DNA from 3 places in the Rhizobium quercicola genome. Region 2 is predicted to be linked to each of the others. Evidence: predicted binding sites of a transcription regulator. Region 2 holds the regulator's gene; each other region holds the start of a gene.
The links. Region 2 encodes PhoB, which activates phosphate uptake and scavenging genes when phosphate is short. Its sites were predicted from a motif close to TGTCATNNANCTGTCAT; they were not measured.
Positions count from the first base shown of each region.

Region 1 (7,212 bases), on a different contig from region 2:
AAGTACTCGGCCCCCTTCGTCCTCGACAAGTAAGCCTTCGATACCAGGGAGGGTGCCGCCCGCGGCACCCTCCTTCCACCGGCAGTCCCCCATCGTCGCGGCGTCCCGCGGCCGCATCCTTTCGAACGGGTTTTCAGTTAGAGGTTTTATGCGCTAGGACGCATGCAGAGCGAACAGAGGGGCAACCGGATGACGAACAAGACAACCGTCGGTCAGTTCATGTCCGAGCTTCCGAGCGACAGCCGCCATGCCCGCCAGATCGTGCGCCGCCAGCTGATCGCCGAGGCCGTGATGGCCGAGGGGTCGATGCGGATCGAGGATCTGACCGACCGCTTCGGCATCAGCCTGATGACCGCCCACCGCGACGTCGACGAACTCGTCAGCCGCGGCCTCTTCCGCAAGACCCGCGGCATCGTGACGGCCGCCCCGACGAGCCTCATCGAATCCAGCGACGTCTACCGCTCGAGCCGTCAGGCCCGGGAGAAGGCCGCGATCGCCCAGGCGGCGATGACCTTCATCGAGCCGGGACAGGCGATCTTTTTCGACGACAGCACCACCGTGCTGCAGATGGCCCACCACCTGCCGGAAAAGGTGCCGCTGACGGTCATCACCAATTCGCTGAACCTCATGAACGACCTGAAGGCCGTGCCGGACGTGACGCTGCTCGGGCTGGGCGGGCAGTTCTACAACTGGTGCAACGCCTTCATGGGGCGCATGACCATCCGCGAGATCGAGAAGCTGCGGGCCGATACCGTGTTCATGTCGATGTCGGCCATTCTCGACGACGTCGCCTTTCACCAGTCGCCGGAAATGGTGGAGACCAAGCGGGCCATGTTCGACAGCGCCGCCATGCGCATCCTTCTGGCGGATCACACGAAATTCGAGCGCCGGGCGCTCTATTCCTTCGCCGCGCTCACCGAATTCGACCTCGTCATCGTGGACGACAACATCGCGCCGGAGCATCTGGAGCGCATGCGCTCCAAAGGCATCAACCTGATGGTCGCGCCGGTGGACCGGCCGAAGGCCGGGAGATAGACGGCGGTTGCTGGCTCAGACGTTTTCCGGAGCGACGAAGACCAGTTCCATGCGGTCGGCGAGGAAGCGCGTGCGGATCGCCTGCACCGGCCGGTCCTCGAGATCGACATCCACGGCATGGGTGACCAGCACGATCGCATCGCCCGCGCAGGAAAGCGCATCGGCGTCGCCCGAGGAGACGCGTTCGGCCGTCAGCCGCGTCTCGCGCCGGCGATAGTCGGCAAGTCCGCAGCGGCGCAGCGCCTGGGTGATCGAGCCCTCCTGCGCATAGGCCGCGATGATGCCGGGGAAACGTTCGGCCGAGAAATGCGAGGTGGAGCGGGACAAAGGCACGCCGTCCACCACCGCCATATGATCGAGCCGGTGAAGGGGCGCGCCCGGCGCAAGACCGAGCAGCCGTGCCATGGCCCTGTCGGCCGCCACCTTCTGCGAGCCCACGAGCCGGCCCGAGGGCTCCAGCGACTGGCGCATCATGTTTTCGGAAAACCGCGCCCGCGCGCCGATCGGATAGGAAATGCGCGGCGCGACCGGATTGACGAAGGTGCCACGCCCCCGCTCCGCCCGGACGATTCCCTCCGCTGCGAGCGCCGCGATGGCGCGGCGCACCGTGTGGCGGTTGACGCCGTAGTCGGCGGCCAGATCCGTTTCCGGCGGCAGGCGGTCGGTCACGCCTTCTTCCAGGATCGACGCGCGGATGCCGTCGGCGACCCGCCGCCAGCGTGAGATGCCGTCATCCTGTCCGTCCAAAGGCAATCTCCTGCGCGTGTCATAGCGGCGTCATGATCTCAAGGTTATAAATCAGATCAAGATTGGTTGTCTACACAAATAGACAAATAGGATCCGGGATGACCAGACACGATGAGACACAGGGCCGCAAGCGCGCGCTCGACGCCATGGCCTCGATGCCGGCCGATCTTCTGGGAGAACGCTACGGCGCGATCGCGAAGACCGCACCGGCTGCCATTCCCGTCCGCGGCCCGGAGATCGGCGCCGTGATGGTGCGCGGACGGATCGGCGGCGGCGGGGCCCCGTTCAATCTCGGCGAGGCAAGCGTGACACGGGCGACGGTGAAGCTCGACAGCGGCGAGGTCGGCCATGCGATCGTTCTCGGCCGCGACACCGAAAAAGCCCGCATGGTCGCGCATCTCGATGCCCTCGGACAGCTCGCCGCCTGGCAGGCCGTGATCGAGACGGATGTCGTCGCACCGGCGCTGGCGCTCGACGCCGAGGAGCGTCGCCAGCGCGCGGAAGAAACGGAAGCGACGCGTGTCGATTTCTTCACACTGGTCCGGGGAGAAGACCGATGAGCCTCACCATGGTCGATGGCGGTTTCGCCGAGCCCGTCTTCGGATCGCAGCGCGCCTTCCGCGCGCTGATGGATGCCTTCGCCCGACCGGGAAGCATCGCCGATCTCTCCGGCCTTGCCTCACCTCCGGCGCCGATGGCGCCTGCGGCCGGCGCGATCCTTCTGGCGCTTGCCGATGCGGACACGCCCGTCTTCTTCGAGGCAGACATGCCGGAGGCGAAGGCCTGGGTCGGCTTTCACACCGGTGCTGCGGCAACCGCGGATGCGCCATCGGCGCGCTTCGTCCTTCTCGCCGATGACAGCGATTGCGACGGCTGGAACCGGTTCGCGGTCGGCACGGCGGACTATCCGGATCGCTCGGCAACACTGCTCCTCCCTGTCGCAGCGCTTCATGGCGGGCGGCCCCTCACCCTTACCGGCCCGGGCATCGAGACCACGACCGATATCGCACCGCAGGGTCTGCCGGCAGGTTTTGCCGATGTCATGGCCGCCAACCGCGCGGGCTTTCCGCTCGGCTTCGATCTCGTCCTCGTCTCGGGCGACGCAGCGCTGGCGCTGCCGCGCACCACACGCATTCAGGAGGCCTGAGCCATGTATGTCGCCGTCAAGGGCGGGGAAGCCGCCATCGAGAAGGCGCACCGGCTGCTCGCCGACCGCCGCCGGGGGGACCGGTCGGTTCCCGCTCTCTCGCTCGAGCAGATCGCCGGACAGCTCTCGCTTGCCGTGGACCGGGTCATGGCCGAGGGATCGCTCTACGATCCCGAGCTTGCCGCCATGGCCGTGCGCCAGTCGCGCGGCGACATGATCGAGGCGATCTTTCTCATCCGCGCCTATCGTACGACGCTGCCGCGCTTCGGCGCCACGCGGCCGGTGGAGACGGCGACGATGCGGATCGAGCGGCGCGTGTCGGCCACCTACAAGGACATTCCCGGCGGACAGCTGCTCGGGCCGACCTTCGACTACACCCACCGCCTGATCGACCCCGACATGGCCGGCGACCACCCCGTCGAGCCCGGCGCGCGGCGGGCGGTTGCCGAAGACGCGGCCTACCCCCGCGTGACGGATATCCTCAACGGCGAAGGCCTGATCGAGCCGGATATCGCGTCCGACGCCGAGCCCGGCGACCTCACCCGCGACCCGACCGGCTTTCCCGCGGGCCGTGACCTGCGGCTGCAGGCGCTGGCGCGCGGCGACGAAGGCTTTCTGCTGTCGCTCGGGTATTCGACCCAGCGCGGCTACGGCCGCACGCATCCCTTCGTCGGCGAAGTGCGCATCGGTCTCGTCGATCTGGAGATCGACCTGCCTGAACTCGGCTTTGCCGTCAATATCGGCGCGATCCGTGTCACAGAGTGCCAGATGGTGTCGCAGTTCAAGGGCGGCGGGCAGGATGGTCCGCGCTTCACCCGCGGCTACGGTCTCGTCTTCGGGCAGTCGGAGCGCAAGGCCATGTCGATGAGCCTCGTCGATCGGGCGCTGCGCGCGGACGAGTTCGCCGAGAACCGGGTGGCCCCGGCGCAGGACGAGGAGTTCGTCCTCTCCCATTGCGACAATGTCGAAGCCACCGGCTTCGTCGAGCACCTGAAGCTGCCGCATTATGTGGACTTCCAGGCCGAACTCGACCTGCTGCGCATGCTGCGGCGGGAGCACGCGGCGGAAAAGACCGCCGAGACGGACCGACAGGAGGCCGCGGAATGACCTTGCCCGCCTATAACTTTGCCTATCTGGACGAACAGACCAAGCGCATGATCCGCCGCGCGATCCTCAAGGGCATCGCCATTCCCGGCTATCAGGTGCCGTTCGCCTCCCGCGAGATGCCGATGCCCTATGGCTGGGGCACGGGCGGCGTGCAGGTGACGGCGGCCATTCTCGGGCCGGACGACGTCCTCAAGGTGATCGACCAGGGTGCCGACGACACGACCAACGCCGTCTCCATCCGCGCCTTCTTCGCCAAGACGGCCAATGTGGCGACGACCACGAAGACGGCGGAGGCGACGATCATCCAGACCCGCCACCGCATTCCGGAAGAAACGCTGCGGGCGCACCAGACCATCGTCTTCCAGGTGCCGATCCCCGAGCCGCTGCGCTTTCTCGAGCCGCGCGAGACCGAGACGCGGGTGATGCACGGGCTGGAGGAATACGGTCTCGTGCATGTGAAGCTCTACGAGGACATCGCCCAGCACGGCCATATCGCCACCACCTATGCCTATCCGGTGAAGGTCGAGGGCCGCTACGTCATGGACCCCTCGCCCATTCCGAAATTCGACAATCCGAAGCTCGATCGTTCCCCCGCCTTGCAGCTGTTCGGCGCCGGCCGCGAGAAGCGCATCTATGCGCTGCCGCCGTTCAGCCAGGTCACGAGCCTCGATTTCGAGGACCACCCCTTTACCGTCCAGACCTTCAGCCGCCCCTGCGCGCTCTGCAATGCGACGGGAGTCTATATGGACGAGGTGGTGACCGACGACCGCGGCGGGCGGATGTTCGTCTGCTCCGACACCGACCATTGCGAGACGCGCCAAGCGGACGGCCACACGGGTTCCGGCCTGCCGCAGATCGGGGACCACGCATCGAAGGCGCAGGAGACCACGCAATGACCGATCCCATTCTCTCCGTCCGCGGCCTCGAAAAGCGCTACGGGTCCTTCATCGGCTGCACCGACGTCTCCTTCGACGTCTGGCCGGGCGAGGTCGTCGCCATCGTGGGCGAATCCGGCTCCGGCAAGACGACGCTGCTCAACTGCATCTCCGGCCGGCTGGAGCGCTCGGCCGGCGAGATCCGCTACCGGATGCGCGACGGGCGTTTCCCGGATCTGGCCGACCTCTCGGAAGCCGAACGCCGCTTTCTGATGCGCACAGACTGGGGCTTCGTACACCAGAACCCGGCGGACGGGCTGCGGATGCGCGTTTCGGCCGGCGCCAATGTCGGCGAGCGGCTGATGGCGGTCGGCGAGCGCCATTATGGCGATATCCGCCGCACGGCCGGCGACTGGCTGTCGCGCGTGGAGATCGCCGCCGAGCGGATCGACGACCAGCCCATCGCCTTCTCCGGCGGCATGCGCCAGCGCCTGCAGATCGCCCGCAACCTCGTCACCCATCCCCGGCTGATCTTCATGGACGAGCCGACCGGGGGGCTCGACGTTTCCGTGCAGGCGCGCGTGCTCGATCTCCTGCGCGGGCTCGTCACCGACCTGCAGCTCGCCGTCGTCATCGTCACCCACGATCTCGCCGTCGCGCGGCTCCTGTCGCAGCGGATGATCGTCATGAAGGGCGGGCATATCGTCGAGGCCGGGCTGACGGACCGGGTGCTGGACGATCCGCGCCATGCCTATACCCAGCTTCTCGTCGCCTCCATTCCCGAATCCTGAGCCCCAGAAGCCCGAGCCGGAGTCCGCCGATGCCCCTCTCTTCCCTCCCGCCGACCCACCAGAGGATGCCGGACGGCGCGCTGCTCAGCGTGCGCGACGTCGCCAAATCCTTCGTCATGCATCTGCGCGACGGCGTCGTGCTGCCTGTGGTGGCCAATGTCTGCTTCGATCTCTTCCCCGGCGAATGCGTCGTTCTCGGCGGTCCCTCGGGCGTCGGCAAATCGTCCATCCTGCGGATGGTGTATGGCAACTACGCCATCGACCAGGGCTCCGTCCTCGTGCGGGATCCCGACAGCGGCGCGGTTCGCGATCTCGGTGCCGGCGATCCGCGCCTCGTTCTGGCCATCCGGGAGAACGGCATCGGCTATGTCAGCCAGTTCCTGCGCGCCGTGCCCCGCGTCTCCGCGGTCGAGATCGTCGCCGAACCGCTCGTGTCGCGCGGCGTCGAGCGGGCGGAGGCCGTTTCGCGCGCCCGCGACATGCTCTCCCGGCTGAACCTGCCGGAAACGCTGCACGGGCTTCCACCCGCCACCTTCTCGGGCGGCGAGAAGCAGCGCGTCAACATCGCCCGCGGCTTCATCACCGATCACCCCGTCCTCCTCCTCGATGAACCCACAGCCTCGCTCGATGCGGAGAACCGCGACGTGGTGACCGTCATGATCGGCGAGAAGCTCGCGCGCGGCACGGCAATCCTCGGCATCTTTCACGATCAGCCGGTGCGCGAGGCCGTGGCGACCCGCACCATCGACGTTTCCGCATTTTCCGCCCGAAAGGCTGCATGATGGCCAAGCTTTCCGAACATCATCCTGCGATCCACGAGACCGCCAGGGTCACCGACTGCCGGCTTGGCCGCTATGTCGAGATCGCCGAGCGGTCGCGTCTCGGCGAGGTCGCGCTCGGCGACTACTCCTATGTCATGGAAGACTGCGCCCTCTGGTGCGCGACCGTCGGCAAGTTCGTCAATATCGCCTCCATGGTGCGGCTCAACGCCACCAACCACCCGATGGACCGCGCCAGCCTGCACCATTTCACCTACAGGGCCGGCGACTATTTCGAGGGCGCCACGGACGAGGCGGACTTCTTTGCCGCGCGGCGGGCCCGGCGCGTCACCATCGGCCACGATGTCTGGATCGGCCACGGCGCGACGGTTCTGCCGGGCGTGACGGTGGGCAATGGGGCCGTCATCGGCGCGGGCGCCGTGGTGTCGCACGATGTGGCACCCTACACGATCGTCGGCGGCGTGCCGGCCCGGCTGATCCGCGACCGCTTCGCACGCGCGACGGCCGAGGGCATGGAGCGCCTTGCCTGGTGGGACTGGCCGCACGACAGACTGTTCGCGGCGCTCGAGGATTTCCGCACGCTGACGGGCGCGGCGTTTCTCGAACGCTACGCCGCCTGATGTCAGCGTCTGACGCAAAAGTTTCATGCGACCGTCACGCAACCATCATCGCTTGCCGCTCACAGTCCTTGGACGTGCAGCCGGCATGAGGTCGGCTTTCACGCTGCTGTT
Region 1 is NZ_JAJOZR010000008.1:62,224-69,435, forward strand. It holds gene LRX75_RS13425 (D-ribose ABC transporter substrate-binding protein) at 1-33, shown strand, start outside; gene LRX75_RS13430 (DeoR/GlpR family DNA-binding transcription regulator) at 190-1,035, shown strand; gene phnF (phosphonate metabolism transcriptional regulator PhnF) at 1,051-1,782, opposite strand; gene phnG (phosphonate C-P lyase system protein PhnG) at 1,938-2,342, shown strand; gene phnH (phosphonate C-P lyase system protein PhnH) at 2,339-2,929, shown strand; gene LRX75_RS13450 (carbon-phosphorus lyase complex subunit) at 2,933-4,036, shown strand; gene LRX75_RS13455 (alpha-D-ribose 1-methylphosphonate 5-phosphate C-P-lyase PhnJ) at 4,033-4,932, shown strand; gene phnK (phosphonate C-P lyase system protein PhnK) at 4,929-5,702, shown strand; gene phnL (phosphonate C-P lyase system protein PhnL) at 5,732-6,484, shown strand; gene LRX75_RS13470 (DapH/DapD/GlmU-related protein) at 6,481-7,101, shown strand.
Region 1: a site for PhoB is predicted at 1,800-1,816, ahead of phnF (phosphonate metabolism transcriptional regulator PhnF). Genes of this name have one in related genera too.

Region 2 (7,212 bases):
CCGAGCGGAAAGCCGCCGCCGATTCCCTTTGCAGCTGCTAGGATGTCCGGCGAAATGCCCGACCATTCATAGGCGAAGAGCTTGCCGGTCCGGCCGACGCCGCACTGGACTTCATCGAAGATCAGCATCAGGCCGTGTTCGTCGCAGAGATCGCGCAGGGCCTGCAGGAAGGCCTTGGGTGCCGGGCGGATGCCGCCCTCGCCCTGGATCGGCTCGATCAGGATTGCGGCCGTCTCCTCGGTGATCGCCGCCTTGACGGCATCGAGGTCGCCGAAGGGAACCTGGACGAAGCCCGGCGCCTTCGGGCCGAAGCCCTCAAGATATTTCGCCTGCCCGCCGGCTGCGATGGTCGCAAGCGTGCGGCCGTGGAAAGCACCTTCGAAGGTGATGACGTGAAAGCGCTCCGGCCGGCCCTTGGCGAACTGGTAGCGGCGGGCGGTCTTGATGGCGCACTCCAGCGCTTCCGCGCCGGAATTGGTGAAGAAGACCTTGTCGGCGAAGGTGTTGTCCGTCAGGCGCGTGGCGAGCTTTTCCTGGCCGGGGATCTCGTAGAGATTCGACAGGTGCCAGACCTTGTCGGCCTGGTCCTTCAGCGCCGCCACCAGATGGGGATGGGCGTGACCGAGCGAATTGACGGCCACGCCGGCGGCAAAATCGAGATAGCGCGTGCCATCTTCCGCCACCAGCCAGACACCTTCGCCGCGCTCGAAGCGCAGCGGCGCGCGCATGTAGGTTTCGTAAAGCGGGGTTGCCTCGGCCATCGTGCCAATCTCCTCGTCCTGTCCGCGCGGGCTGCGGGGAAGGTTCGACCTGTTCTGCAGAGACCGGCAGCGCCGGCCCGACACTAGAGCGCCGCGCGTCGTCCATGACGCGTCAAGGTCGCTCTAACACGTTAGAGTTGCTGCGAAATCCTGCCCGGAAACCGATCCCGACGTCAGGAATTCTGCAGTAAAAATACCGCCCAGAGGGCGGCGAGCGCACTATCGGTACTTCACGTGCCGCTGTCAACAAAAGTCCCGGAACGACAGGCTTTTTGCGCGTTTTTCAGCCGCGATGCTTTCCGGCGAAAAGACCTTGCAAATATATCACGCGGTGACAGCAAGTTGGGGAAAACCCAAAAATCGATTCGGGTCGATTCATGGGACTCTTGTCACGGAGTCACCCCGTCTCTAGGTTAGTAAATAATTGCTAGACGCATGCGGCGGACCTAGTCACCAAAAGAGTCAAGGCGTTGCAGTCTCGGAGCCATCCGGGACGCGGTGAGGGATTCGTCCTTTGTGAACGGCCTGGAACGGAGACGACAATGAACTGGACTGACGAGCGGGTGGAGAGACTGAAGAAGCTCTGGGCCGAGGGGTTGAGCGCGAGCCAGATCGCGGCACAGCTCGGCGGCGTCAGCCGCAATGCCGTCATCGGCAAGGTTCACCGTCTGTCGCTTCCCGGTCGCGCCAAGGCCGGTGGTGCCGCGCCGAGCGCAACCCGCCCGAAGCGTCCCGTCGCCGTCGCACGTCCGGCCGCTCCCGAAGCGGTCGTCGCCAACGCGGCGCCGCGCTCCGCACCGTTGCGTCCGACGGCACGCCCGGTCAGCACGATGAACGTCATCGAGGACTCCGAAAGCGCCTTCGCACCGGAGACCGCACTGACGGTGACCGGCAGCGGAGCGAGCGGCGCCACCGGCAGCAATGTCGTCGTGCCGATGTCGCGCAAGCTCGTTCTGACGCAGCTCACCGACCGCACCTGCAAGTGGCCGATCGGCGACCCGATGAAGGACGAGTTTCACTTCTGCGGCAACGATTCGCCCGACAGCTCGCCCTATTGCACCTTCCACGCCAAGCTGGCCTACCAGCCCTCGGCCGAGCGTCGCCGCGCGCGATAGGCGCTCCAGAGACCCACGACGTGAAAGGCCTTTTTCGGAGCACGAAGAAGGCCTTTTTTTCGTTCTGGATAATGGAGGGGTTGCGCCTGTCCCGAAGATGCGCCCGATCGACCGGCCTGACGCCCCTGGAAACGTTGCGCTTCTGGTGGTCGGCGCGGGCTCAGCTTTCCAGCGAGTAACCCGCCCCGCGGACCGTGCGGATGACATCCTGCATGTTGGAGAAGTTCAGGGCCTTGCGCAGGCGGCCGACATGGACGTCGACGGTGCGCTCGTCCACGTAGATATCGTGCCCCCAGACGCCGTCGAGAAGCTGCGAGCGCGAGAAGACGCGGCCGGGCGAGGCCATGAAGAATTCGAGCAGGCGGAACTCCGTCGGCCCGAGGCGGACTTCGCGGGTCTTGCGGTGGACGCGGTGGGTTTCGCGATCGAGCTCGATATCGCCGCATTTCAGAAGCGAGGAAAGAACCTCCGGGCGCGCGCGGCGCAGCATGGCTTTCACCCGCGCGATCAGCTCGGGCGTCGAGAAGGGCTTGACCACATAATCGTCGGCGCCGGTGGCAAGGCCGCGGACCCGCTCGCTCTCCTCGCCGCGCGCCGTCAGCATGATGATCGGCAGGCGCTCCGTTTCGCTGCGCTGGCGCAGACGGCGGCAGAGCTCGATGCCGGAAACGCCGGGCAGCATCCAGTCGAGGATCAGAAGATCGGGCAGCCGTTCCTGCAGCCGCACCTCCGCCTCGTCGCCCCGGTTGATGGTGTCGACATCGAAGCCCTCGGCCTCGAGATTGTAACGCAGGAGAACGCTCAGGGCTTCTTCATCTTCCACGACGGCAATTTTCGGCTGCATTTCTGGACTCCGTAGTGTCCTTGTCACGCGACAAGGCTTTCGCCAGAACCCGAGGGCGGCGATCATCGTTGACAGTTTTCATGCGTGGCGGCGAGAGACCGCCGGATGGCTGCATACCTCCAGCCGAACGTCTGCCGGCTCCAAGACCGGCGGCGATGGCGCGGGAGCGGACCGGCTCCCGCGCGCCCCGCGCTTAGGTGGCGAGTGCGCCGACCGTGTTCGACGAGTCGTCTTTCGGACGTTCGCCGAGCGGCTGCGCGCCGGTCGTCATGTAGTAGATCGTCTCGGCGATATTGGTCGCGTGGTCGCCGATGCGTTCAATATTCTTGGCGCAGAAGAGAAGATGCGTGCAGGGCGTGATGTTGCGCGGATCTTCCATCATGTAGGTCAGGAGTTCGCGGAACAGCGAGGTGTAGATCGCGTCGATCTCACCGTCGCGCTCGCGAATGGCCTTTGCCTTTTCGGCCGAGCGGGAAGCGTAGACGTCCAGCACTTCCTTCAACTGCATCAGCGTCAGTTCGGCCAGATGCTCGATGCCGCGGGCCAGCTGCCGCGGCAGGCTGGCGCTGGAGACGGCAATGACGCGCTTGGCCGTGTTCTTGCCGAGGTCGCCCACACGCTCGAGATCGGCCGCGATGCGGATCGATCCCATGATCTCGCGCAGATCGGCCGCCATCGGCTGGCGCTTGGCAATCGTCACGATCGCCTTCTCGCCGATCTGGCGCTCGGCATCGTCGAGCACGACGTCGTCGGAGATGACCTTCTGGGCGAGGCCCAGATCGGCATTGACGAGGGCGCGAACGGATTCGGCCACCATCTGCTCGGCAAGGCCACCCATTTCGGAGATGCGGCGGCTGAGATATTTCAGGTCTTCGTCATAGACGGATGCGATATGGGTTGCCATGGATCCTGTCCTTGGAGTTCGGTCACGGGCGCAAGGCTGTCGGTCGGTCGACCGATCAGCCGAAGCGGCCCATGATGTAATCCTGGGTGCGCTGGTCATCCGGATTGGTGAACATCTTGTCGGTGTCGTTCTCCTCGACGAGATTGCCGAGGTGGAACATGGCGGTGCGCTGCGAGACGCGGGCGGCCTGCTGCATGGAGTGCGTGACGATCACGATCGTATAGTTGGCGCGCAGCTCGTGGATCAGTTCCTCGACCTTGGCGGTGGCGATCGGGTCGAGCGCCGAACAGGGCTCGTCCATGAGGATGACCTCGGGGCTGACGGCAACGGCGCGCGCGATGCAGAGACGCTGCTGCTGGCCACCGGAAAGGCCGGTGCCGGACTCGTGCAGGCGATCCTTCACCTCGTTCCAGAGACCGGCCTTCTGCAGGCTCTGCTCGACGATGGCGTCGAGCTCGGCCTTGCTGCGGGCGAGACCGTGGATCTTCGGGCCGTAGGTCACGTTTTCGTAGATGGACTTCGGAAACGGGTTCGGCTTCTGGAAGACCATGCCGACACGGGCCCGCAATTCGACGACGTCGATCGAGGGATCGTAGATATCGCCGCCGTCGAGCGTGATCTTGCCCGTGACCTTGCAGTGGTCGATCGTGTCGTTCATGCGGTTGAGCGTCCGCAGGAAGGTGGACTTGCCGCAGCCCGAGGGGCCGATCAGCGCCGTGACCGTGTTTTCCCGGATGTTGAGGTTCACGTCGAAGAGCGCGCGCTTTTCGCCGTAGTAGACCGACACATCCTTGCCGATCATCTTGTGAGGGACAGCATTCATCTTCTGATCGACCGCCTTTTCGAGAGTCGCTTCTGACATCATGTTCATTGTTTTCTACCTCACTACCAGCGTCGTTCAAAGCGGCGCCGCAACAGGATTGCGCCAAGGTTCATGACCACCAGGAAGATCAGGAGCACGATGATCGCGCCGGAGGTCCGTTCGACAAATGCACGTTCGGCTTCGTTGGCCCACATGTAGATCTGGACCGGGAGTGCCGTGGACGGTTCGAGCGGCGAGCCCGGAAAGTCGACCACGAAGGCCACCATGCCGATGAGAAGCAGCGGCGCGGTTTCACCCAGCGCATGGGCCAGGCCGATGATGGTGCCCGTGAGGATACCCGGCATGGCAAGCGGCAGGACGTGGTGGAAGATGGTCTGCATCTTCGAGGCGCCGAGGCCGAGGGCCGCAGCCCGGATGGACGGCGGCACGGCCTTCAGGGCCGCACGCGTGGCGATGATGATGGTGGGAAGCGTCATCAGCGTGAGGACGAGACCACCGACGAGGGCTGCCGAGCGCGGCATGCCCGCGAAGTTGATGAAGATCGACAGGCCGAGCAGACCGTAGACGATGGAGGGAACGGCCGCGAGATTGTTGATGTTGACCTCGATGAGGTCGGTCAGCTTGTTCTTCGGCGCGAACTCTTCGAGGTAGATCGAGGCGGAGACCCCAATCGGGAGCGACAGCACCAGCACGATCAGCATCATGTAGAGAGAGCCGAGCGCGGCGACGCCAATGCCGGCGGCTTCGGGACGCGAGGAGGCGCCAGAGGTGAAGAGCCCCGTGTTGAACGACTTCGTCATCGCGCCGTCCTGCGACAGCGTCTGCATCCAGCCGAGCTGCTTGTCCTTCACCTTGCGGTTGGCCTCGTCCACCGTCACGTCGATCTGGCCCTTGTTGGCCGAGTCGATGTTGCCCTCGGCCAGCAAGGCCACCGGCACCGTCTGGCCGATGATGGCCGGGTTGGCGACGACGACGTCGCGAAGCTGCGTGCGGGCGCTCGCCGAAACCATGTCGGTCGCCAGCTTGACGTCCGCCCGGTTGGCCGGGTCCAGGCCCAGCTTCTGCACCAGTGCATCGCGCACCAGCAGCGGATAGTTCGCCGTCATCAGCTTGGCAGGATTGGTCGCCCGTTCGTTCTTCGGGTCGATGACCTGTTCGCTGAAGGTGATCGGCAGGACGATCTCGGTCTGCAGGAAGGCCGTGTAGCCCTTGGACACGACGGTCCAGAGCAGGAGACCGAGGAAGAAGATGCCGATGGAGATCGCGCCGATGCCATAGGCCCGGAAGCGGCGTTCTGCGGCGTAGCGGCGCTTGATGCCGATATCGCGACGGGTGGATGCGGGACGCTGCGACGCACCGGCGAGCGATGAAGTCATGTCGGTCATTCGTACTGTTCCCGGTATTTGCGCACGATGTAGAGCGCGTAAATGTTGAGGCAGAGCGTGATGGCAAAGAGCGTGATGCCGAGTGCGAAGGCGACGAGGGTCTGGGGAGAGGTGAACTCCAGGTCGCCCGTCAGCTGGTTGACGATCTTCACCGTGACGGTCGTCATCGGCTCGAAGGGGTTGATCTGCATGCGCGCGGCGACACCGGCCGCGAGCACCACGATCATGGTTTCGCCGACGGCACGGGAGGCCGTGAGCAGAAGGGCGCCGACGATACCGGGAAGCGCTGCCGGCAGAACGACACGCTTGATGGTTTCCGATCGCGTTGCGCCGAGGCCGAGCGAACCGTCGCGCAGCGAGCCGGGGACCTGCGTGATGATGTCGTCGGACAGCGAGGACACGAAGGGGATCAGCATAATACCCATAACGATGCCGGCCGTGAGAACGCTCTGCGCCTGGATGAAGCTGGCATAGTTGCCGGTGACGAGGCCGTTCAGCTGGCCCGAGATATCGCGCAGGAACGGGCCGACCGTGACGAGGGCGAAGAAGCCGTAGACGATGGTCGGGATGCCGGCGAGGATCTCGAGCAGCGGCTTGGCGATCGAGCGCACCGTGTTGCTGGCATATTCCGCCATGTAGATGGCGGCGAAGAGGCCGATCGGCACGGCGAAGAGCATGGCGACGAAGGCGATGTAGAGCGTGCCGGCGAGAAGCGGCAGGAGGCCGAACTGTCCGGCCTGCCCGGCCTGGCCGGCGGCGGCGAAGCGCGGATCCCAGACCGTGCCGAAGAAGAACTCCATCGGCGACACGGAGGCGAAGAAGCGCAGGGCCTCCGACAGCATGGAGCCGATGATGCCGACGGTGGTGAGGATGGCGATGGAGGAAGCGAGGATCAGGCCGCCGAGAATGACCTGCTCCACACGGTTGCGGGCCCGGAAGCGCTGCGAGATGCCGCGGAGCGCCAGGAGCGTTCCGCCGATGGCCAGCAGCAGCACGACCCCGGCCATGGCGAGATGGCTGTTTGCCGTCATCCTGTTGAAGGTCGTGGCGGACTCGATCATCCAGGGCTCGCCGGCGCCAGCCAGCGGAATGCCCTTGGCCCCCATGGCGTCGCGAAGATTGATGGAGCCGCTGTCGAGCGCACTGCGCTCGGCGTCCGAGAGAAGGGCGAGACCGCGGGCAACCGACTTGACCTGGCCGAGCGCAAGCTGGGCAGGAGCGTTGCCCTGGTTCAGGACCTCTGTCGGAAGATGGAAGAGCACGCTGCGATCGATCATCGGCGGTGCGGCGACGAGCCAGACGGCGAGCACGACGAGCGACGGAAGCAGAGCCCAGATGGCGGCGTAGCTGCCGTGGTAGCCGGGCAGAGAATGCAGCGAG
Region 2 is NZ_JAJOZR010000003.1:174,439-181,650, forward strand. It holds gene LRX75_RS05980 (aspartate aminotransferase family protein) at 1-761, opposite strand, end outside; gene LRX75_RS05985 (GcrA family cell cycle regulator) at 1,304-1,876, shown strand; gene phoB (phosphate regulon transcriptional regulator PhoB) at 2,037-2,720, opposite strand; gene phoU (phosphate signaling complex protein PhoU) at 2,914-3,624, opposite strand; gene pstB (phosphate ABC transporter ATP-binding protein PstB) at 3,680-4,495, opposite strand; gene pstA (phosphate ABC transporter permease PstA) at 4,510-5,832, opposite strand; gene pstC (phosphate ABC transporter permease subunit PstC) at 5,829-7,212, opposite strand, start outside.

Region 3 (7,212 bases), on a different contig from region 2:
GAGGTCGAGGTGCTCGACGAGGAGCGGGCGGTGACGTTCCGCTACCGCGTGGAGGCGGGATTGCGGCCGCCGAAGGCCGCAGCCGGCTTCGCCTTCGAGCCGCAGGTCAAGGAAGAGGTGCTGTCCGTCGAAACGGGCGCGCGGCCGGTGACGATGATGAAACGCGCGGGGCCGGGCGTGATGGTGCGCGGCGAGCGTGGGCGGATGGAAGAGTATCCGCAACCCGCCATGACCTCCGAGACGGCGATCGCCATGCTCGGCGATGCCGGACACTATCCGGAAATCGGAACGTTCCGCCGCCTGGTCGATGGCTGGCGCTTCTTCCACGGCTTTCGCACCGACCGGGATGCGGCGCTCCGCCAACCCTGTCTCGCGGTCACGGCGCCGCTTCTCGACGAGGACGGCGGCAATATGGCGGCGGTCTTTGCGACGCTGGTCCATACCCGTGGCGACACCGTCGATCTCGACCGCGCGATCGCGGCGGCCCTGGGCGGTGCGCGGCTGCATGTGCCGCAACCGGGAGAGTTTGCGGAATTCGGCCTGATCTTTCCCGACTTTCCGCAACGCGTCTTCCAGCCGCGCGAACTCTCCGACGGGCAGATCCGCTTTCTCGGCCTGGCCGCCGCGCTGATGTCCTATCGCCAGCCGCCGCTGATCGCGCTCAACGAGCCCGAGGCGAGCCTGCACCCCGACATGCTGCCGCCGCTCGCCGACCTCATCGCGACGGCCGCCGCCACCAGCCAGATCTGGATCGTCACCCATTCGCAAGCACTGGCTGCCGCCGTTGCCGAGCGCTGCGGAACCCGGCCGAAACGCGTCATCCGCAAGGGCGGCGCGACATGGATCGAGGGCATGCGGCTCACCGGCCTCGTCGATGACGATGACGATGATAACGAGGACGAGGACGAGGCATAGCGCCTTTCTCTCCACGCCGCCATGGTCGAAGGCTGTTGCCGGCGCGGCAAGATGTCGTCATTCTGCAACCAGCGTGATGACCATCATCCAACCGTCACACAGGGCGGTTAAGCCTGCGCGCATACAGTCTCCTCCCTACCGAACGAGGTTCTCATGCGGACTCTTCTCGCTGCGCTTGTCGCCACCACCATTCTTGCCGGCGCCGCCCAGGCCACGACCGTCTACCCGCTGTCGCGCGCGACGATCCTTGCCGGATCGCCGTTCGACGTCAAGATCGAGCTGCCCGGCGTGGTGAAGGCCGAGGACGTCAAGGTGACCGTCAACGGCGAAGATTACGCCGCGGCGCTCGGCTCGGCGGCCGAATTCGTGGCCGAGGAGAAGGGCAAGGACGACAAGGTTCTCGGCTCCGCCCTGATCCTGCGCGGCGCGCGAATTCTCAAGGCCGGCAGCTACAAGGTCGACGTGACGGCCGGTGGCGAGACCAAGTCGGTGACGTGGGAGGTCTACGAGACCGCCGCGCAGCCGAAGGCGAAGAACGTGATCTTCCTGCTCGGCGACGGCCTCTCCGTCGCACACCGCACCGGCGCCCGCATCATGTCCAAGGGCATGACGGAGGGCAAGGCCAACGGCCGTCTCGCCATGGACGATCTCGACCACATGGCTTTCGTCGGCACCTCGGCGACGGACGCGATCGCCACCGACAGCGCCAACACGATGTCGGCCTACATGACGGGCCACAAGACGGCGGTCAACGCGCTCGGCGTTTATGCCGACCGCACCCCGGCAAGCCTTGACGACCCCAAGGTCGAAACCATTGCGGAAGCGCTGCGCCGCACCACCAAGAAGGCCATCGGCGTCGTTTCCACGGCCGAAATCGAGGATGCCACGCCGGCAGCCGTCGTCGCCCACACCCGCAAGCGCGCCGACAAGGCCGACATCGTCGGCATGTTCTACACCGTCCAGCCCGAGGTCATTCTCGGTGGCGGCTCCGCCTACTTCCTGCCGCAGGCAACGCCCGGCTCCAAGCGCAAGGACGACAAGGACTATATCCAGCTGTTCAAGGATGCCGGCTACGCGCTGGCGACCGACAGGAGCGAACTCGAAGCCTCTTCCGGCACCAATGCCGCCAAGCTGCTCGGCCTGTTTCACACCGGCAACATGGACACGGTCCTCGACCGCGATATCCTGAAGAAGGGCACGGTTGCGAAGTTTCCGAATCAGCCGGGCCTGGTCGACATGACCCACGCCGCGCTGACGCAGCTGTCGAAGAACGAGGACGGCTTCTTTCTGATGGTCGAGGGCGCCTCGATCGACAAGATGTCCCACCCGATGGACTGGGACCGGGCGCTGTATGAGACGATCGAATTCGACAAGGCCGTCGGCGTCGCGCGCGACTTCGCCGCCAAAAACCCGGATACGCTGATCGTCGTCACCGGCGACCATACCCACGGCGTTTCCGTCATCGGCACCATCGACGACGAGAAGCCGGGCACCGAGATGCGCCAGAAGGTCGGCGTCTACGCCGATGCCGGCTTCCCGAATTACGAGGACAAGAACGGCGACGGCTATCCCGATAAGGTCGATCCGACACGTCGCCTCGCCGTCTTCGCGAGCAACTTCCCGGATTATTACGAGACATTCCGCCCGAAGCTCGATGGCCCGTTCGAGCCGACGGTGCAGAACGAGAACAAGGAATATGTCGCGAACCCTGCCTATAAGGACGTGCCCGGTGCCGTTCTGCGCGAAGGCAACCTGCCGAAGACGTCCGAAAGCGCCGTTCATGCGGTCGACGACGTCGTGCTGCAGGCAAGCGGCCCCGGTTCGGAAGGCTTCAAGGGCTATATGGAAGAGAGCGACATCTACCGTGTGCTCGCCGACAGTCTCGCCCTCGGCGCGCCGGACAAGATCGCTGCGAAGTAACGATCGGCAGGCCGCCGGGTGATCGCCCGGCGGCGTTCGAGGAGACGACATGACGAAACCTGACGCCCTGCGCCGTCGAACGCTGCTTGGCCTGCTCGCGTCGCTGCCGGCGGCGGTCCTTGTGCCGCGGGCTTTCGCTGCAGACACCGAGATCGGCTTCGACGATCTCTATGGCAGCGTAGGCGTGCTCGGTCTCAACTTCTCCGAAACCGTGAAGGCGCTGAACGGCAAGGGCGTGACGATGAGCGGCTTCATGGCGCCGCCGCTGAAGGCCGAGGCCGTCTTCTTCGTGCTGACCGAAATTCCCATGTCGATCTGCCCCTTCTGCTCGTCCGACTCGGACTGGCCTGACAATATCGTCGTCGTCTATCTCGATGCGGCGCAGACCTTCGTCCAGCCGGGAACGCGCATTGCCGTATCGGGGACGCTGGAGGTCGGCACGTGGACGGATCCCGAAACCGGCTTCGTGAGCCGCCTGCGCCTGCGCAATGCGCATTACTGGTCCGTCTGAACCATGCTGTCGCTGACCCTGAAGAATATCGCCGTCTCCTATGCCGGCCTCGCCGCCCCCGTCCTGTCCGTTCCCGCCCTCGATTTCGCGGCGGGTGAAAACATCGCTGTCACCGGCGCCTCGGGCTCGGGCAAAAGCACCTTCGTCAATGTCGTCTCCGGGCTCGAACACGTGCGCGAAGGCCAGGTCGACTGGAGCGGGACCGATCTCGCCCGTCTTGCCGAGCACCGGCGCGACCGCTGGCGGGCCGCACATGTCGGCCTCGTCATGCAGGATTTCCACCTTTTCCCCGGTCTGTCGGCGCTCGAGAACGTGCTGCTGCCCGCACGGCTTGCCTCGGCGGCATCCGCCGCCGTCAAGCGCCGCGCACGCGACCTCCTTGCCGGCACGGGGCTCGACCGGCCAGAACAGCCGGTCGAGACGATGTCACGGGGTGAAATGCAGCGCGTCGCCATAGCCCGCGCGCTCGTGCGCGCGCCGGGCGTCGTCATCGCCGACGAGCCGACCGCCAGCCTGGATGCGGACAGCGGCCAAGTCATCGCCGACCTGCTGATCGGCCTTTCGGGTGCGGCCGGCGCGACGCTCATCGTCGTGTCACACGATCCCGCGCTCATTTCGCGCCTGCCGCGACGGATCACGCTCGATCGCGGCCGGATCTCTCATGACAGCAAGGCAGCGGCGATATGATCGGCTTCATCCTCGCGGACATCCGCCGCCACAAGGGCGGGACGATCGCCATCCTGCTGCTGGTCGCCTTCGCCGTGGCGCTCGCCGTGTCCGTGACGCTGCAGGAACGGGCGCTTCGGCTCGGCAGCGCCCGCGCGGCCAATGCGTTCGATCTGGTCGTCGGGGCCGCGGGCAGCGAAACGCAGCTGGTCCTCTCCTCCGTCTTCCTTCAGGCCGCCCCCCTGCCGCTGATGGAGGGTGCCGTGCTTCAGCGCCTCTCAGCCGATCCGCGCATCGCCTTCGCCGCCCCCATCGGCTTCGGGGATTCTTTTGCCGGCTATCCGCTGGTGGGCACTTCGACCGCTCTCGTGACGCATCTTTCACCGGACCTGCAGGAGGGTGCGGGCTTCCGGCGAGAGGGCGATGCGGTCATCGGCGCGGCGGTCGATCTCTCCATGGGCGCGGTGATCAAGCCCATGCACGGCACGGCGGAAGAGGGCGGCCATACCCATACCGGCCTCGCCTATGCCGTCGCCGGACGGATGAAACCGACCGGCACGCCCTGGGACCGGGCGATCCTCGTGCCCATCCAGGCGGTGTGGGAGCTGCACGGGATGGGGCATGAGGAGGCCGGCCATGAAGAGGAAGGCCACGAGGAGGCGGGCCACGCGGGCGGCGCGCAGGAGCACAGCGCCGATGCCGCGGCGCCGATCGATGAAGACTGGGCGAAGCATGCCGCCGGCGTCCCGGCGGTTCTGGTCAAGCCGAAGACGATTGCCGACGCCTACAAGCTTCGCCAGGAATATCGCAGCGGTACGACGCTCGGCGTCTTTCCCGGCGAGGTGCTGACGCGGCTCTATGCGACGCTCGGGGATGCCAAGGTTCTTTTGATGGCTGTGGCGATCGGCACGCAGCTTCTCATCGCGGCAGCCCTTCTGCTCGTCACCATCATGCATGTGGGCCAGCGCCGGCGGCAGATCGGCGCGCTGCGTGCCTTCGGTGCATCGCGCACCGTCGTGTTCCGCATCGTCTGGTTACAGCTCTTCGCCATCAGCCTCGCCGGCATCCTCCTCGGTTTCGGCCTCGGCTACCTCGTCTCGGAGGTCATCGGCGGCATTGTGTCTCGGCAGAACGGTTTTACGATGCCTGTCGCCTTCGACCGGGGAGACCTCGTCTTCGCAGCGTCGGTTTCGGCCTTCGCCGCGGCCCTTGCCATCGTGCCGGCCGTGCTCGCCTACCGCCAGTCGCCGGCCGCAGCCCTCAAGGGCTGAGACCGGCCAAGCGCCTGCGCCGCCGCCGGACATCGGAGGCGCGCGGCGGATCAGACCGTCTCGAGCGCGAGCGCGATCCCCTGTCCGCCACCGATGCAGAGCGTGACGATCCCCCTGGAAAGCCCATCCCGCTTCATGCCGTGCAGCAGGCGCGTGACAAGGATGGCGCCTGTAGCACCGATCGGATGGCCATGGGCGATGGCGCCGCCCTCGACATTGACGATGTCCTCCGGCAGCCCGAGTTCGCGCATCACGGCGATCGGGACGGCGGCAAAGGCCTCGTTGATCTCGATGCGCTCGACATCGCCCAGCTGCCAGCCGGCGCGGGCGAGGGCCAGCGTCACGGCGGGCACCGGACCGAGTCCGAAGAGACCGGGCTCCACGCCGGCCACACCGTAGCCGGCCAGCCGCGCCATCGGCACGAGGCCTTTCCTCTCCGCAAAGCCGCGGTCCGCAACGATGACAGCCGCCGCGGCACTGTTCAGCCCCGGCGCATTGCCGGCCGTGATCGTCCCCTCCGGGCGGAAGGCGGGCTTCAGCCGCGCGAGCGTCTCGATGGTCGTCTCCGGTCGTGGCGCTTCGTCGCGGGCAAAGCTCTCGTTACCTTTGCGGCCCTTTACCTCGACCGACACGATCTCTTCGGCAAACGCGCCGCTTGCCTGCGCGGCTGCGAAACGCTGCTGGGACCGGGCGGCGAAGGCGTCCTGATCCTGCCGGGTCATCTGCGCCTTTTCGACGAGGTCCTCCGTGTGCCAGCCGGAATGCTGGCCCGAGAAGGCGTCGTTCAGGCCATCGGTCAGCATGCTGTCGAGGATCTGGGCCGGGCCCATGCGATATCCCCAGCGCCCGCCGTCCATCATGTAGGGCGCCCGGTCCATATTCTCCATGCCGCCGGCGATCGCCGCCGATGCGCCACCGGCCATGATCTCCATCGCCGCCGACAGGATCGCCTGCGCGCCCGAACCGCAGACGCGGTTGACCGTCAGCGCCGGTACGGTCACCGGCAAGCCGCCGCCGATCGCGACCTGTCGCGCCGGGTTCATGCGGTTGCCGGCCTGGACGACGTTGCCCATACCGACGGTGTCGATATCGTCGCCCGACAGCCCGGACCGGCGCAGGGTCTCGGCGATCGCGATCGCGCCGAGCTCGGTTGCGGGCGTGTTCTTCAAGGTGCCGTTATAGCCGCCGATGGCGGTTCGCACGGGGAAAGCGAGGATGATGTCGGGCTGGCTCAAGGGGCGTCCCTCCGGTTCGTGAAAGAGGTGGTGTTGCTCGCCGTCAGGCGATGGCTTTGGGGTGATCGAGCGGAAAGACGAGCAGGGTCGATGTCGCGCTGGCACAGAGCCGCCCGTCGCGATCCTTGAGCGTCGCTTCCGCGAAAGCCGCGCGCCGTCCCATCGAGAGAATGCGCCCCTCGGCGCGAACGGGCCCGCTCGCCTCCGTCAGCGGACGGTGATAGGCGATCTTGAGCTCCAGCGTCGTATAGCCCTGCTCGGCCGTCAGCTTCGAATGGACGGCGCAGCCGCAGGCACTGTCGAGCAGCGTCGCGGCATAACCGCCATGCACCGACCCGATCGGGTTGTAGACGCTGCGGCCGGGATTGCCTTCGAACACGGCCCGACCCTCCTCGATCTCGATCAGGACGAACCCCATCGTCTCGTTGATCGGCGGCAGGCTGTTGGCCGCCATCAAGGCCTGCAGCTGGGCAAGACCGGTCAGGCCGGCTTGGTTATTCCTGAGGACGTCCATGCTTCTTCCTGTCTGTCGAGGGATGTCGGAGTAGGGCAAGGTGATCTTGTTCTTCGGAAGGACCAACGGACCCGGGACGCCAAGACGGAGACACTCCGCTGAGGGCGGTTCGGCGCTCTTGCTCACGATAGACGGATGGGTCCTCTTGTTTCACCTCCTCCTAAAGGTGCGAGGACTTTA
Region 3 is NZ_JAJOZR010000001.1:65,731-72,942, forward strand. It holds gene LRX75_RS00310 (AAA family ATPase) at 1-915, shown strand, start outside; gene LRX75_RS00315 (alkaline phosphatase) at 1,069-2,835, shown strand; gene LRX75_RS00320 (hypothetical protein) at 2,885-3,346, shown strand; gene LRX75_RS00325 (ABC transporter ATP-binding protein) at 3,350-4,033, shown strand; gene LRX75_RS00330 (ABC transporter permease) at 4,030-5,283, shown strand; gene LRX75_RS00335 (thiolase family protein) at 5,334-6,518, opposite strand; gene LRX75_RS00340 (PaaI family thioesterase) at 6,562-7,032, opposite strand.
Region 3: a site for PhoB is predicted at 997-1,013, ahead of LRX75_RS00315 (alkaline phosphatase). Genes of this name have one in related genera too.